3 regions of the Aeromonas rivuli genome follow, and region 2 is predicted to be linked to each of the others. Evidence: riboswitches for the same ligand, from Rfam matches in the RefSeq annotation. Region 2 holds a riboswitch; each other region holds the start of a gene.
The links. Region 2 has a riboswitch for cyclic di-GMP ahead of KYK33_RS05190 (glycosyl hydrolase family 18 protein). Riboswitches for the same ligand answer to the same signal wherever they lie in the genome.
Positions count from the first base shown of each region.

Region 1: it holds a riboswitch for cyclic di-GMP, as region 2 does, so the genes downstream of both, gbpA (N-acetylglucosamine-binding protein GbpA) here and KYK33_RS05190 (glycosyl hydrolase family 18 protein) in region 2, are expected to answer to the same signal.
Region 3: it holds a riboswitch for cyclic di-GMP, as region 2 does, so the genes downstream of both, KYK33_RS02295 (sigma-54-dependent transcriptional regulator) here and KYK33_RS05190 (glycosyl hydrolase family 18 protein) in region 2, are expected to answer to the same signal.

Region 1 is NZ_CP079742.1:3,826,564-3,832,088, forward strand. It holds gene KYK33_RS17600 (M3 family metallopeptidase) at 392-2,251, opposite strand; cyclic di-GMP riboswitch class I at 2,553-2,636, shown strand; gene gbpA (N-acetylglucosamine-binding protein GbpA) at 2,695-4,116, shown strand; gene cbl (HTH-type transcriptional regulator Cbl) at 4,198-5,145, opposite strand.
Region 2 is NZ_CP079742.1:1,071,327-1,076,851, reverse strand. It holds gene KYK33_RS05190 (glycosyl hydrolase family 18 protein) at 1-2,140, opposite strand, end outside; cyclic di-GMP riboswitch class I at 2,253-2,340, opposite strand; gene KYK33_RS05185 (hybrid sensor histidine kinase/response regulator) at 2,525-5,525, opposite strand, start outside.
Region 3 is NZ_CP079742.1:495,668-501,192, forward strand. It holds gene flhB (flagellar biosynthesis protein FlhB) at 1-559, shown strand, start outside; gene lfhA (lateral flagellar biosynthesis protein LfhA) at 563-2,638, shown strand; cyclic di-GMP riboswitch class I at 2,834-2,921, shown strand; gene KYK33_RS02295 (sigma-54-dependent transcriptional regulator) at 3,168-4,433, shown strand; gene lfiE (lateral flagellar hook-basal body complex protein LfiE) at 4,445-4,771, shown strand; gene fliFL (lateral flagellar M-ring protein FliFL) at 4,846-5,525, shown strand, end outside.

The DNA.
Region 1 (5,525 bases), 1.6 Mb from region 2:
GAGGGAGATCTGTGACTTTCCGAGCCCGGTTCACACCGAGGGTGGCGTTAATATGCTCTGATCCTGAACAGAAAAAATCTACATTTAAAATGTAAAAAATCCAACAAACGAAATATAAAATACACACTTTGTTTAATTGTGAATTTAATTCTAATTTTTAGCTATCGCCCAATACCTGTCATCACAAACGTCCTGTTTTGTTCAATGATAAGCAATTGTGAAAATTCAGTTTACCTGTTGAAACTGAACCGGGACTGACTCAGGCCAGCTAAGCCTGGATAAAAATAGCCCAAATGACCCCAACCCCACATGATAGCCTCCATAAAAAGAGCCCCTTTCGGGGCTCTTTTAGCGATTTCGCGATCACATAAGGTGAGGCGGGTTGACCCTATCAAGCCGAGTCGGCCGCGGCACTCTGACTCTCGGTTTCCCGGCCACGGATCCAGGCAGCAAAATCGGTCAGCATCCGGGTTTCGGACTGGCTGTTATCCGCCACCAGTTTGTCCCCATGCACCACACGAATATGGGCATTGAGGGGGGCGCCTTCCCCGGCCGGTTGCCGCTCGCGGGCCGCGGCCATGCAAGCCTGAGCCTGCTGCCAGGCCTGGGCCACATCCAGATTGCAGGCATCGGCCAGGGGTCTGGCGCTAAAGCCCTCGCCGGTCAGGCTCTGCAAGGTCTGATCATGGCTCATGCCATTGCCCGGCCCCCAGTAGTGAGCGGCGAGATCCGGGCCTATACGCGGATTGTCGGTCAGATAACCGTCGCGTTTGAGGAAATAACTGCGGGTCTGCTCCACCGCCATCAGCGCCAGCAGATAACCATGATAGGCACAGGCTGACTCCTGATTGAGCAGATGGGGAATGGCGAGCAAGGGACGGGGACTCTCGACCCCCAGGATCTGCCGCTCCCATTGGCGAGCCAGGGTCAACACGGCCTCCGGGCTGCGCGCGTCATCCTTCATGGCATAGAAATCCCGCTCGAAATAGGCGACCAGGGCTATCTGGCGCTCGTTGAAGGCCCGAAACGGCTGGCGCGCCGCAATCATCTCCTCAATCAGCGCATCCGGGATGGCACGGCCTTGCTCATCCTTGGCATAGCGTTTCAGCCAGTCCGCATCCTCGAGCAGGCTGTCGCAGAACATGGACTGAGTCTCGGCATACGCCATGGAAGTGGGCGGGAACTCCTGGGAGAAGCAGGGGGCATTGCCGGTCACGTTGGCAAAATGAGCCGCATGGCCACCTTCGTGGAACAGAGTGTTGAGCCCGCTCCAGCCGCTGCCGACCTGACCCGGGTTGGCCAGGCTGGTGAAGTTGACCACGGCGGGCACCCACTGCCCCTCCTGCCAGAAGCTCGGCACCGGACCATGGCAAAAACCATTCTCGTACTTGCCGGGTCTGTCCAGCAGATCCAGGGTCAGCACCGCATCTCGGTATTGAATGCCGAGACGGCGGAAGCTCTGCACCCAGTCTTGCAAGGCGCGGGAGAAGGGCACATAGGGATCGAGCTGACGGGTCACGTCACCACTGACCGAGAAGCGCAGATTATGGGGCAGCAGCGCGGCCTCCCCCTTGGCCTGTTCAAGCTCGACCAGGCTCTGGCGGGTACGCGCCTCGGTGCGGGCGATGAAGTCATCCAGGATGACGAACAGCTGCTCTGGGCTCATCTGCTCGTTCTTGCGCACCTTGTATTCGAAATAGTCGCGATAACCCATGGTGCGGGCAAAGCGATTGCGCAATTGAACGATCTCCAGGAAGCCCGAGTCCAGGGCCCACTGCTCCAGGGTATGGAAGAGTGCCACGGCGCTGGCTCGCACCGCCTCGATCGGGCTCGCGACCAGGGAGGCGCTGGCGGCGGGCAAGCTGCCGGGAACTGTCCGGCCCTGCTCATCCAGCAGCTCGAGTTTGAGCTCCTTGCGACGGGCAAAGAGCGCGGCCTCCGCGGCCACCAGCTCGTCCATCAGGGCAGCGGCGGCCGGATCCTCGATGACGTTGCACTCGAAGAAGGCGAGCCACCCCGACAAGCCGCGCTTGAGACTCGTCTCCTCGGCCTGGCCCAGCATCTCCCTGAGCTCGGGCAACCGGGCCGGATTGGCACAGAACCCCTTGTAGGCCTGCTCGGCTGCGGTGAAGCCCGCCTGATCATCGCTGGTGCCCATATAAGTCGACCAGAACAGATCCTCCTTGCGCCTGTGCAGCGCCAGATAGTCCTGATTCAACCGGTTGAAGTAATTCCTGGCAATGGAATTCATAAGTTCCCTCTTGTTGTTATAGGGCCAATCCAGGTTGACCCCGTTGCTATGTGCGCTGGGATGCGCAGCTCCACGCTAGCAGAAGCCAACCCCTCTGTCAGCGCCCACCATCACCTCTGAACAGTGACTGTGATGTCACACCATGCGCGGCTCTGGCCAGCAACTCTTCTGCCGCTGGCAAGCCACCCGTTGTCGCAAAAAGGTGGCTGGCAGCTCAGTTCAGTCCCTTTTTTGAAATTAATGTTAATTTTTTGTTCAAAATTAGCCATGATAAGTTGTCGAGTGAAACCGACACCCAGACACAGTCAGTTGGCAAACCGGTCGAAAGGCCAGGACGCAAAGCCTCCGGTCCCGGGCTCAAGCACGGGATAGCGGGGTTGCAGCAGGTGTTCGGGGGCTCCCCGCCAAGCTGACTGCCCAGACAGACTCAACACAAGGAATCTATGGCAGTGAATCAACCACTTCATCGTCTTGCCGTCATCACCGCCCTGTTGGCCAGTGGTGGCGCCCTTGCCCACGGCTACATCAGCAGCCCGGAAGCCCGCAACACCCTTTGCAAGAACGGGGGCAACATAGGCTGCGGCGCCATCCAGTGGGAACCCCAGAGCCTGGAAGCGCCGTCCGGCTTCCCGAACGGCGGGCCCGCCGATGGCGATATAGCCTCGGCTGGCCATGCCCAGTTCGCCGAGTTGAATGCCCAGACCAGCGATCGCTGGACCAAGCGCACAGTGAGCGCCGGTGCCATCGATATCAGCTGGACCTTTACCGCCAACCACGTCACCCGCAACTGGCGCTACTACCTCACCAGGCAAGATTGGGATCCCAATCAGCCCATCAGCCGCAGTAGCTTCGATCTGACCCCCTTCTGTGTCATCGACGGCGGCATGGTACAACCCCCCAAGCAGATGACCCACAGCTGTACCCTGCCAGCTCGCACCGGCTATCAGCTGATCTTGGGGGTCTGGGAGGTGGGGGATACCCCCAACAGCTTCTACAACCTGATCGATGCCCGCTTCCAGGATGGCGAGCTGCCGCCGCTGGCCTGGAGCCAGAGCGGTACCATCTACCCCTCGGTGGATCTCAAGGCCGGAGACAGAGCCATGACCCGGGTGTTCGATGCCAACGGCGAGCGCCCCGAGTTGCAGACGGTGCTCACCGTCGCCAGTGACGAGCAGGGGCTCAAAAATAACTGGGCCCAGGCGCTGGCCAGCAAGATAAACGCCGAGCAGAGCGAGATCCGTGCCGGCCAACCGGGTAGCGGTGACAACTTCAACCCCGTCTATGGCCAGAACCCCGTCTACCTGAAGGCAGGCAGTGGCCTGGCCCGGGTCGAGATCCAGCTTGAGCAGCAACCTGCCCCCGTGGCCGACAGCCTGGTGGTGAGTGGTCTCGCCGATAGCTACCCGCTCGATGGCGGCAACCTCAAGCTCGACTTCACCCTGGCAGTGCAGGGGGACTTGAGTGTAACGGCCACCCTCTATGACCATGGCGGCGCCGCCAAGGGTCAGGTCAAGACCGATATCAAGGACGCCAGCCAGAGCCTGAGCCTGGCCCTGACCGGTCTCAGCGCCGGTCATCACCAGCTGGTGCTCGCAGGCACCCCCAAAGGGGGCGGCGCCCTGTTGCAACAGACCCATGATCTGATGCTTCAGGATCCTGTCAGTGGCGACTACCAGTATGTTTTCCCGGCCTCTCTCTCCTCTTACAAGGGTGGGGTCAAGGTGCTGCAGCCCAAAGATGGCAAGATTTACCAATGCAAACCCTTCCCCGCCGAAGGTTGGTGCAGCCAGTGGAGCAGCAACGCCACTCACTATGAGCCTGGGGTAGGCAGCCATTGGCAGGAGGCCTGGTTGTTGGTGCAGTGATGGCCTGATACGAGCATGAAGAAGGGGAGCCATGGCTCCCCTTCTTCATGAGGTGACTGGCGCCACCGATAACCTGAGCGCTCAGATCTGATAATCGATGAGCGGCTCACCATGGAGCGCCCGGGCCTGGATGTCGGCCAGCGCCAGCTCGGGGTTGCAGAGCTGGATAAACTGCCAGGCGAAGTTGTGTTGGAACTGCCCCTGCTTGAGGCCAATCCAGGCGGTGTGAGGGGCGAACAACCGGCTGCCGTCGAGCTGGTGGAGCCCCAGATCGCGCTGAGGATCGAACGCCATGTCCGCCAGGATGCCCACCCCCATCTCCAACTCCACATAGGTCTTGATGACATCCGAATCCTGGGCGGTCAACAGGATCTGGGGCGAGATCCCCGCAGCGGCAAAGGCCTCATCGACCCTGGCCCGTCCGGTCAAACCCGCCTGATAGGTGATGATGGGCCACTGGGCCAGGGCCCCCAGACTCAGCTCTGTCTCCTCGCTGAGGGGGTGCCCCCTTGGTACCACTATGTTGTGATGCCAGCGGTAGTAAGGAAAAGCCACCACCCCTTCGCTGCGATCGAGCTGCTCGCTGCTGATGCCGATATCCACTTCACCGGTTTGCAACAGCCGCACTATCTCCTCCGGCCCCCCCTGACGCAGCTCCAGCTGCACCTCGGGGAAGCGCTCACGGAACGCCTTTACCACCTTGGGCAAGGCGTAACGCGCCTGAGTATGGGTGGTCGCCACCAGCAGCCGCCCCGACTCGCGGTTGGCGAAGGCGCTGGCCAGCTTGCGGATATTGCCCGCATCATTGAGGATGCGCTCGGCGATCACCAATAGCTCCTTGCCCGGCTCCGTCATGCCAAGCAACCGCTTGCCGTAGCGCACGAACAGGGCGATGCCGAGTTCCTCCTCCAGCTCGCGGATATGGCGACTGACCCCGGACTGAGAGGTGAACAGGGCGTTCGCCACCTCGGTCAGGTTGTAGTCGCGCCGGGCCGCTTCCCTGATGATCCGTAACTGCTGAAAATTCACCCTCGCCTCCTCCATGCCAAGGGTTGCCCCTTATCCGTGATGAAACCGTTACGGTTCCCATGTTTGTGTTTGCCTTGCCCAACCTGGAGGGACGCCACATTCAGGAGTCAGTCATCGCCCCCTCAGATCTGATAATCCGGGTAGAGCTGAGCCTGTCTGGCCACTAACCGAACTCGCTGACCGGCACTGAAGTGGCTGGCCTCGGCACGGCTCAACTCGGCTGCGACACAGCGCCCCATTCGTGACTCGTTGTCAGCGCCCTCAGATCTGATAATCCGGGTAGAGCTGAGCCTGTCTGGCCACTAACCGAACTCGCTGACCGGCACTGAAATGACTGGCCTCGGCACGGCTCAATTCGGCTTCGATTCGAAACAGCGCCC
Region 2 (5,525 bases):
CGCTATTCTGGCCCGTAACGGTCAGGCCGGCTGGCACTGTCCACTGGTAGCTCAAGGTATCACCATTGGGATCGCTGGCCTGGGCCTGGATGCTCACCTGCTTGCCGGACTCGACATTGGCAGTGGCAGGCAGGGTCACGGTGGGGGCCAGATTGGGCTGGGGTGCCTTATTGGTCACCACGGTTTGATCCTTGGCCTTGAGTCCATCGGCATCGGTCACTGTCAGTTCGAACACCAGGTTGACGTCCTGGGTCACCCCATCGAGGTTGAAGCTGGCTTGCGCCTGATTAGCCCCAGCCAACTGAACCGCCGGACCTGATACCTGTACCCAGGCGTAACCGATGGCAGAACCTTCAGGATCCCGGGAAGCCGAACCGTCCAGAGTCACGCTCGCCGGGCCTGTTACGCCAAGATCCTTGCCCGCGTTGGCAATGGGCGGCTTGTTGGCTGGCGGTGTGCCGCTACCATTGCCCAATCCCTCATGCATGGCGTTGAGGATGTCACCATTATCCGAGTCGATCTCCCACGCAAACAGACCGCCGAGCTGGTTCGCCAGCACATACTGCCCCTTGGCCTTGACCGAGCGATCGTTGTCAAAGGTGATGAGATCCCCGGTGCTGGCCTTGAACACATAGGGCGCCTCCGCTACCTCGTCATAACCCTGCTCCCAACCGGCGCCCATGTAGTCATTGACGATCTGGCGATAATCCACCACACCGTTTTCCCAGGTGCCCTTGACCGGGCCTGTGGCAGTGCCGGTGAAGGGGTTGCCAGCCTGATAGCCACTCACCCCGGTCCAGCCGCGACCATACATGGCCGCACCGACCACTATCTTGCCCGGGGTCACGCCCTGGCCAAGCAGCGCTTTGACTCCCTTGTCGGTGGTGTACTTGGTGTTGGCATCCCAGCTGGCTTCAAACAGGTTGGTCTGATGACCCAGCTCGGTATTGGTCCAGGCGCCGTTGAAGTCGTAACTCATCAGGAAGATGTGGTCCATGTACTGCTGGGCCGCCTGATAATCGACCTTGGCAATCTTGTCGCCGCCGGCACTGATCGCCGAGGTCAACTCGTACTGGCGGCCCGTGCTGGCCTCCAGCTCGTCGAGCATGGTGCGCAGCTCCTTCATCAGGGTCACATAAGTGGCACCGTCATTGGGGCCACCCAGGCTGGGGTTCGCGCCCTGACCACCCGGGAATTCCCAGTCGATATCCACCCCATCGAAGAACTTCCAGGTCTGCAGGAACTCTTTGACCGAGGCGACGAAGGTATCGCGCTTGGTTTTATCGCTTAGGAAATAGAAGGGATCGGAGAGGGTCCAGCCACCGACCGATGGCAGTATCTTGAGGTCGGGATGGGCCTGTTTGAGGGCCATCAAGTTACCGAAGTTGCCTTTATATGGCTCATCGAAATCCTTGAGGTTGCCCTGGGGCATCTGGATGGCAGCCCAGGGATCATGCATGGCCACCTTGAAATCGGCACGACCGGCGCAGGCCCGTTGCAAGGCTTCAAAGCTGCCTTCGATCTCTTTGAGGCTGTCATTGATGCCGTTGCCGCCACAGATGGGAGTAAAGCCATAGAGGATATGGGTCAGATTCTGGGCGGGGACCTTGTCGACGGTGAACTTGCGACCATAGACGCCCCACTCCACGTAATAGGCACCAACCACTTTGCCGGACTTGTTGGTATAAGGCTTGTTGTTCCCTTGCAGCGGTGCATTGAGCGGCAGCAGATGGCTGCCATCGGTGTCGGCGACCACTATCTCTTTGGCATCGGAGCGGGTACAGCCATCGGCGTTGCAGAGCTCTATCTGCATCTGGTAGCGACCACCCTTGGTCACCTTGAAGTTGGCAGTGCCGGATGCGCCGGACGGGCCGCGCCACACCTCGACACCATCGAGCAGCACCTTGGCGGTCTGACCCACGTCACCAGACCAGAGATTCCAGCTCACGCTGACCGGCGCCCCATCGGCATGGACGGTCACCAGCTTGTTGTAGGCAGTCGCAGCCTGATCCACTTCGACGATGGCGAACTTGGTTTCGCCCCAGCCGATGGTGGGTTTGCCCGGGGCGGCCGCATAGGCTGAGGAGGCAAATAGCCCGGCCACCATTAAGGCCAGCAAGGAGGGTTTTGGACTTAACATGTTGAATTTCCTTATTCGTTTATAATTTTGTCACGAAAAAGGCAACGCATGTCAGACAGGTACAGCAGACAACATCCCAGGCTGGCTTGGCGTCCGGCTGGAAACACAATCCTGTGGTGACCCCGCTATCTTAGGTACGACAGACCCTTAGACCGGAAGTTTTGCGTCCCGGCCTTTCGACCGGTTTGCCCTTTGGCACAACTTGATTCGCGATAAAAATAATCGCCAAGGAAATATAAGGCCCAACTGGCCAGCAGGCAAACACCCCACGCGAGTCAGCCCCTGTCGCAGGGAGCCAAATAGCACAAAAAAGGGCCATTCATTGACATAAATGGCCCTTTTTGCAGAGAACCTCTGCCAAGTTGTTTACCCGCAAGCTGATGACTAATGTGTTAATTCGTGATCATCATCAAGTTTGCAGACACCGCTCATGCTGTTCATCAGCGCCCTGAGCTTGAGGGGCTTGACCGGTTTGCTGATGTAGCCATAACCATGCTCGCGGATCTGGGCCTGCAGTTCGCCTTTTCGATCCGCACTGATGATGATCCCCCCCACCCCGGTCCCCAGGGCGAGCCGCAGCATATGCAGCGCCTGCAACCCCGTCTTGCCATCGTCCAGATGGTAATCGGACAGCACCAGGTCCGGTTTGAAGCTCTCCACCAGCGTCAGGGCCTGAGCCAGGTCCTGAACGCACTGCACCTCACAACCCCAACGCCCCAGCAGCGAGGCCATGGCCACCAGTATCTCGGGTTCATTATCGAGACAGAGCACCCGCACCCCTGCCAGCTGGCTATCCCGCCGCGGCTCTGGGCTCTGGAGAGCCCGCTCCACCAGAGGACGGCTGGCCAGATTGAGGCTGATGGCAAACACCGAGCCTGCCCCTGGCCAACTGCGCAGCGTCAGTTGGTGCCCCAACACCTGCGAGATACCGCGCGCGATGGCCAAGCCCAGCCCCAATCCCTGCTCGCGGGTGGTGCGGGAGTGATCCAGACGCTGGAACTCTTCGAAGATGGCCTCTTGCTTGTCCTGGGGGATGCCGGGTCCGGTGTCCCACACCTCGATCCGCAACCGCTGGCCCTGACGGCGACAACCGAGCAATACCCGGCCACCGGGGTTGTAACGAAACGCATTGGTGAGGAAGTTTTGCAGCACACGCCGCAACAAGCGCACGTCGCTGTGTACCGCCAGCCTGGTATCGACCACGGCAAACTCTATCTCTCCTGCCTGGGCCAGCACCCCAAACTCGGCCTTGAGGTTGTCAAAGACATCCGCCAGGGCAAAGTCGAGTTTCCTGGCCTTGAACTTGCCCGCCTCCAACCGGGAGATATCGAGCAAGTCGGTGATGAGATCCTCGGTTGCCCCCAGGGCATCATCGATATGACGGGCGAGCCGGGCGGGCTCCCCCTCATCGGGCAAGGTCTCTATCAAGGAGGAGGTAAACAGCTTGGCGGCATTGAGCGGCTGGGTCAGATCATGGCTCACCGCCGCCAGGAAGCGGCTCTTGGAGTGGTTGGCCCGCTCCACCTGCTCGTTGACGGTGCGCAGCTGGCTGTTGAGGGCCGAGAGCTCGCGGGTACGCTCGGCAACCCGCGCCTCCAGATGTTCATTGGCCTCACGCAGCACGCGCTCGGCATCGCGAAAGGGGGTGATGTCGGCGAAGGTCATGACGAAGCCGCCACCGGGCATGGGGTTGCCTTGCAGCTCGATGACCCGGCCATCCGGGCGCTCCCGGGAAGAGAGATGGGCACTGCCGCGCTTCATGAATCCGACCCGCCGTGCCACATGGGCCTCAACCTCTCCCTGGCCGCACAACCCCTTGACGGCGTTATGGCGGATAATCTCCTCGATGGGGCGCCCCACCTGGATAAGCCCCGCCGGATACTGGAACAGCTCGATGTAACGCTGGTTCCAGGCAACCAGCCGCAGCTCCCTGTCCACCACCGAAATACCCAGCCCTATGTGTTCGATCGCCCCCTGCAACAGACCACGGTTGAAGCGCAGCACGTCCGAGGCCTCGTCCACTATGGTGGCTATCTCCTCGAGCTGCATATTGCGCCCCTGCAGGGCAGAGGCGAGCACCAGCCGCGCCGACGAGGTGCCAAACACCCCGGCCAGCAGCCGCTCCGTGTGCGCAATCAGCGCTGCGCTGGCCTGCATGTGCGGCGCCAGGGTGCCACCGGATTCACCGGCGAAGCGACCGAAGGATCGCTTGACCCGGCTCGGGCCGACGAAGCGGGCCGCCAGCATCTCCAGCTCCTTGACGCTCACCTTGGCCTGATAAAGGGCCGCGGTATCCCGGCTGGGCTGGCCGACGAAGTTCGCCGCCTGCAACCGCTCGCTCACCGCAGCCCGGGTCAGCAGGGAGCCCGCCACGTAGCCGAGCAGGTTGAGCACCAGGCTGAGAAAGAGGCACCAGGCCCCCAGGCTCAATTCACGAAATGCGGGCCAGTCGGGGGGGGCCAGCATGGCCTCCAGCGGCGAGCCCGCCAGCAGGCCGCTCTCGGCCAGCAGAGTGATGAACCAGAGGCTGATCCCAAGACCCAGGCCGAGATAGACTCCCTTGCGGTTGCCATGGCGCCAATAGAGGCCGAGCAACAGCGCCGGGGCAAACTGGGCCACGGCGCCAAATGAGAGGTAACCGATGCGCGACAGGCTGGTGAGATCGCCGAGCCACAGATAGAGCGCCCAGGCCGCCAGCAGGATCAGCAAGATGGCGCCACGCCGTACCTGCAGCAGCAGATGCACCAGCCGCTCATCCCTCCCCTCTTGCCAGAAGCGGCGCAGCAGCACCGGCAATACCAGATCGTTGCTGACCATGATGGCCAGGGCGATGGTGGAGACGATGACCATGCCGGTCGCGGCCGAGGTACCGCCAAGGAAGGCCAGCATGGCCATCCCCTGATTGCCCAGCGCCATGGGCAGGCTGATCACATAGGTATCAGAGGCCATGTCGGCGCCGACCCACTGCTTGCCCGCCAACGCCAGGGGCCAGATGAAGAGCCCCATCAGGAACAGATACGCGGGGAACAACCAGCGAGCCCAGTGCAGATCCTGGCCCTGATTGTTCTCCACCACAGTCACATGGAACTGGCGTGGCAGGCAGATCACCGCACACATGGTCAGCAGGGTATAGATGGCGAGTTCTAGCAGGTTGCCCGGGCTGACATCGACCACAGAGGCAAAGAACGCCTGGGTAACCAGGTCCCGGCTCTCGTTGGATTGTCCCAGGATGAGCCAGAGCGCAAAGCCCCCCACCACCATGAAGGCCAGCAGCTTGACCACAGACTCGAAGGCGATGGCCACCACCATGCCCCTGTGGTGCTCGGTCGCATCCAGGTTGCGGGTGCCAAACAGAATGCTGAACAGGGCCAGCAGCAGGGTGACC
Region 3 (5,525 bases), 580 kb from region 2:
CTTTATCCTGCTTGGCGCCGTTCAGATGCTGATCGCCCTGCTCGATGTGCCTTACCAACGCTGGTCGATGCAGAAACAACTGCGCATGACCAAGCAGGAGGTCAAGGATGAGCACAAGAACAGCGAGGGTCGCCCGGAGATCAAGGCGAAGATCCGTCAAGTACAAGCCATGCTGGCCAGGGCCCGCATCGAGAAGCGGGTGCCCCAGGCCGATGTGATAGTGGTGAACCCGAGCCACTATGCGGTGGCCATCAAATACGATCCCGCCCGCGCCAATGCCCCTTATGTGATCGCCAAGGGGGTCGACAGCATGGCCGAGCGGATCAAGCAGGTGGGCAAGCAGCACGACAAGATGGTGTTGAGCCTGCCTGAGCTGACTCGAGCCATCTACTACTCGACCCGAATCGATCAGGAGGTCCCGGCCGGTCTCTATACCGCGGTGGCTTATGTCCTGAACCATGTATTGCAGTTGCAGGCCTATCAGGCTGGGCGGGGCAAGCAGCCCGGCCCGCTAGCCCCCCTGCATGTGCCCCCTGAATTGCGTCAACCCGAGAGGTAAGTTGTGAACTGGCGTACCCTGACCAAGTCCTATACGGCCATCCCCCTGATGCTGCTGGCCATACTGGCCATGATGATACTGCCGCTGCCGGGTTGGCTGCTCGATGGCCTGTTCACCTTCAACATAGTGTTGGCGATCATGGTGTTGCTGGTCTCGGTCTCGGCCCGCCGTCCCCTCGACTTCTCCGTGTTCCCGACCGTGCTGCTGGTGGCGACCCTGATGAGGCTCTCCCTCAACGTCGCCTCGACCCGGGTGGTGCTGCTCAATGGCCATGAGGGCAATGATGCGGCGGGCAAGGTCATCCAGGCGTTCGGCGAGGTGGTCATCGGCGGCAACTATGTGGTTGGCCTGGTGGTGTTCATCATCTTGATGATCATCAACTTCGTGGTCATCACCAAGGGTGGCGAACGGATATCAGAGGTGTCGGCCCGCTTCACCCTGGACGCCATGCCGGGCAAACAGATGGCCATAGATGCCGACTTGAATGCCGGCATCATGGATCAACACCAGGCCCGGGCCCGCCGGGAAGAGATCTCCCGCGAGGCCGACTTCTACGGGGCCATGGATGGTGCCTCCAAGTTCGTGCGTGGGGATGCCATCGCCGGGCTGCTGGTGCTCATCATCAACCTGGTTGGCGGTCTCGCCATCGGTATCTTTCAGCATGCCCTGCCGGTGGCTGAGGCCTTCCAGCGCTATGCCCTGCTCACCATAGGGGACGGTCTGGTTGCCCAGATCCCCTCCCTGCTGATGTCTACCGCAGCCGCCATCATAGTGACCCGGGTCAGTGATGAGGGGGAGATGTCCGATCAGGTGGGCCAGCAGCTATTGGCGTCGCCCAGGGTCATCTACACGGCTGCCGCCATCATGCTGATCCTGGGTCTTGTGCCCGGCATGCCCATGCTGGCCTTCGTCAGTTTTGCCGCCGTCCTGGCCTGGACCGGCTGGCGGGTGAGCCTGCGACAGCAGCAGGATCCGGCGCTCGATGCCGCCGAGCAACTGAGTCAGCAGTTGGTGTTGCCTGAACATCAGGGGTTGGAGTGGCAGGATCTGCCCTATGTCGATCCCATCGCCATCGAGCTTGGTTACAAGCTGGTTCCCCTGGCCGAGGCGGACAAGGGCGCCGAGCTGCTGGTGCGGGTGCGGGGCATCAGAAAGACCCTCTCCGAGCAGTATGGTTTCTTGCTGCCCGAGATCAGGGTGCGCGACAACCTGCAGCTGCAACCCGATCAATACCGAGTCCGGCTCTCCTCCGTGCCCATGGCGAGCGGGCAGGTGGATTGCCAGCGGCTGATGGCCATCAGCAGTGGCGAGACCTACGGTGCCCTGGACGGCGAGCTGACCCAGGATCCCGCCTACGGCATGAACGCGGTCTGGATAGCTCCGGACCACAAGGCCAAGGCACTCAATCTGGGTTACTCGGTGGTGGACTCGGCGACCGTGATAGCGACCCATGCCAGCAAGCTGCTGCGTGAACAGCTCGACACCCTGTTCGGCCACGATGAAGTCGGCAAGCTGGGTCAGTACTTGGCGACCCTGTCTCCTCGTCTGGCGGAGGAGCTCAACCTCGCCTTGACCCAGATGCAGCAGCTTCGGGTGTTCCGGCAACTGCTCAAGGAGCAGGTGAGCCTGACCGACATCCGTACCATAGCGACCACCTTGCTCGACGCGAGCGAGCTGACCAAGGATCCCGTGCTGCTGGCGGCGGACGTGCGCTGCGCCCTCAAGCGCCAGATAGTGCGTCAGGTGATAGGACAGCGTGAGCTGCTGGCCACCTTTACGCTGGATGAGCGGCTGGAGCAGACACTGCTGGCGGCCATGAATCAGGCTCAGCAACAGGGCAAGGTGGCGCTGGACAGTTTCCCGGTTGACCCCCAATTGCTGGCTCAGCTGCAACAAAACATGCCCCTTGTCAAGGAGCAGCTCCAGCAGCAGGGCCATGCCCCAGTATTGGTGGTGATGCCCCAACTGAGACCTTTGCTATCCCGTTATGCCACCTCCTTCGCCAAGGGGCTCAAGGTACTCTCTTACAACGAGATCCCGGAGGAGCTGAGGGTGGAAGTGGTCGGTACCCTGGGGTGAAGAGAATTGCCCTTGATCTCAGTCAGATAGGAAAATCTTATTCCGCATCTGTGCTTGAACTGTCTTCTCAACTTGTTATGATGCGCCGTGTTTTGACGCTTGCCGCCAAAACATACTGATAAATATAATAATTTGATACGTGCTGCCAGGCTGCGACAACCGCTGTCTGGCTGTCCTTTTGCATAAGGGCATATCGCATGAAAAAGGCAAACTGAACTGAAAAGTCAGGACGCAAAGCCTCCGGTCTAATGGCGGGAATGCCAATGATAGCGGGGTTACCAGGGATAGGTACCGTCACGAATGACGCCTATAGCAAACCGACATGCACGCAGATGCATGGCGGCGGCCACCTCTTTCCTCGGTTTTGACATTTCAGTTCTGTTGATTGACGACAATACAATCACAGGTTCAGGTTCATATGCTTTCGGATGTTTCTCTGAAATGTACCCCGACGCCGCCAGGCCTTGGGGGGCTCCCTCATCTGTTATTGCTGCAGCCAGACTCTTCTGCCGGGGAAGAGATACTGATCATGCTGGAGAGTTCGGGATATCGGGTATCTATCGTCGACTCGGCAAGGCAGGCATGCGCCAGCCTTGCCAATGACAGGGTCGATCTGCTGTTGCTGGACGTGAGCACGCCCATCGACAACCTCAAGGGCTTTCTGGGCAAATTGACCGACACCGACAGTGTCATCCTGGTCAATGAGCATCAGGGGCATCTGGCGGCCGAGGCCATGGGGGCCGGCGCCATCGATTACATCATCAAACCCTTCGGGCGACAGCAGATGCTGGATGCGATCCGGGGAGCCTTGCGCCTGCGCCAGCCGATCCCGGATCTGATTGCTGAGTCGAGTGCCAGTCGTCAGGTATTGCAGCTGGCCCGCCGGGCCGCCAAGACCTCGGCCACTATTCTCATCGGTGGTGAATCCGGGACCGGCAAGGAGCGTCTGGCACGGTACATCCATGAGATGTCCAACCGCTGTGATGGCCCCTTTGTCGCCATCAACTGCGCCGCCATCCCCGAGTCGATGATCGAGTCCATCCTGTTTGGCCATGCCAAGGGGGCCTTCACCGGGGCGGTGTCGGCCCAGCCTGGCAAGTTCGAGCAGGCGCAGGGGGGGACCCTGTTGCTGGACGAAATCTCCGAACTGCCCCTGGCACTGCAAGCCAAGCTGCTGCGGGTGTTGCAGGAGCGCCAGGTCGAGCGACTGGGGAGCCATCAACTGATCAACCTGGATGTACGCATCATCGCGGCCAGCAACAAGGATCTGCGGACCCTGGTGGCCGCAGGGCTGTTTCGCGAGGATCTCTTCTACCGCCTCGATGTGCTGCCCATGAGCTGGCCTGCGTTGCGTGAACGGCCGGGAGATATTCTGCCGCTGGCTGAATATTTCATCGCCCGCTATGCACCCAGACAGGGTCATTGGTTGAGCGAGCTGGCACGCAAGCAGATGCTTGCTTATCCCTGGCCTGGCAATGTGCGCGAGCTCGACAATGTCATTCAGCGTTCGCTCATCATGGCGCGAGGATTGCATATTCAAGCGATCGATTTGATGCTGCCCCGTGAGCCGGGGGCCGCAGAACCCGGTTTGGTCGAGCCTTTATTGGCCCCTGAAGGGCTGATGGAGACCCGCCGCCATGCCGAGTTTCAGTTCGTATTAGAGACCCTGCGCCGCTGTAGCGGCCATCGAACCCGCACGGCCGAGGCCCTGGGCATGACGACCCGGGCATTGCGCTACAAGCTGGCGGCGATGCGTGAGCAGGGCATAGACATTGAACTCCAGATTCAAAATTGAGGGATAACCCAGTGAAGATTGAAATGATGTCGTCACAGACCACTCTGTTGCAGCAGATGCAGGAGCTGAAGCGGGTGGCGAGCCAGGAGCCTCACATCGAGCTCCAGGGCGGTCAGGAAGTCTCCTTCGGCAATGCCATGCGAGACGTGGTCAATCGGGTCAACGAACAACAAAACATCTCTTCCCGTCTGATGACGGCGGTCGATGCGGGCCAGAGCGATGATCTGGTCGGGGCCATGGTGGCCAGTCAGAAAGCCGGTCTTAGCTTTTCCGCCCTGATGCAGGTGCGCAACAAGCTGATGACGGGTTTCGATGACATCATGCGCATGCCGCTCTGAGGTTACTGATGACTGAATTGGTAAGCGGCTCGCCACGGGAGGCCGTCAGCATGCAGCAGCGCATACAGGCGTGGCTGAAGAACTGGCGCAGCCTCTCTCGCGACAATAAATCCATCCTGACCATAGCCCTGTTGGCCGCCACCGTGGCGGGGACCATAGTGGTCATCCTCTGGACCTCCAGCAAGAACTACGTGCCCCTGTACGGCAAGCAGGAGTTGTACGACACCGCCAATATCATGGAGATGCTGGAGAAAGAGCAGATCCCCTTCCAGCTTGAGAAAAGCTCCGGGCAGGTACTGGTGCCAGAGGGTCAACTGGCTCACATTCGTATGGCGCTAGCTGCGCGTGGGGTCCGTGCCGCCATGCCCTCTGGCCTGGAAGGGCTGGATGCGGTCACGGGTCTTGGCACCAGCGAATTCATGGAAGGGGCGCGTTATCGTCACGCCCTGGAAGGGGAGCTGGCGCGTACCATTATCTCCCTCAACGCGGTGCGCAGTGCCCGTGTCCATCTGGCTATTCCCAAGCGCACCCTGTTTGTCGGTCGTGATGAAGAGAAGCCCAGTGCCTCTGTCATGGTGGATCTGCAACCGGGTCAATCGATGGAAGCGGGTCAGGTTGAGGCCATCGCCAATCTGGTGGCCGGTAGCATCTCCGGCATGAAACCGGGCGCCGTGACCATCATCGATCAGGCTGGCCAGCTGCTGAGCAGCGAGCTGGGAGACAAGATGGGCTTTGGCAAACAGAGCGTGCAGCA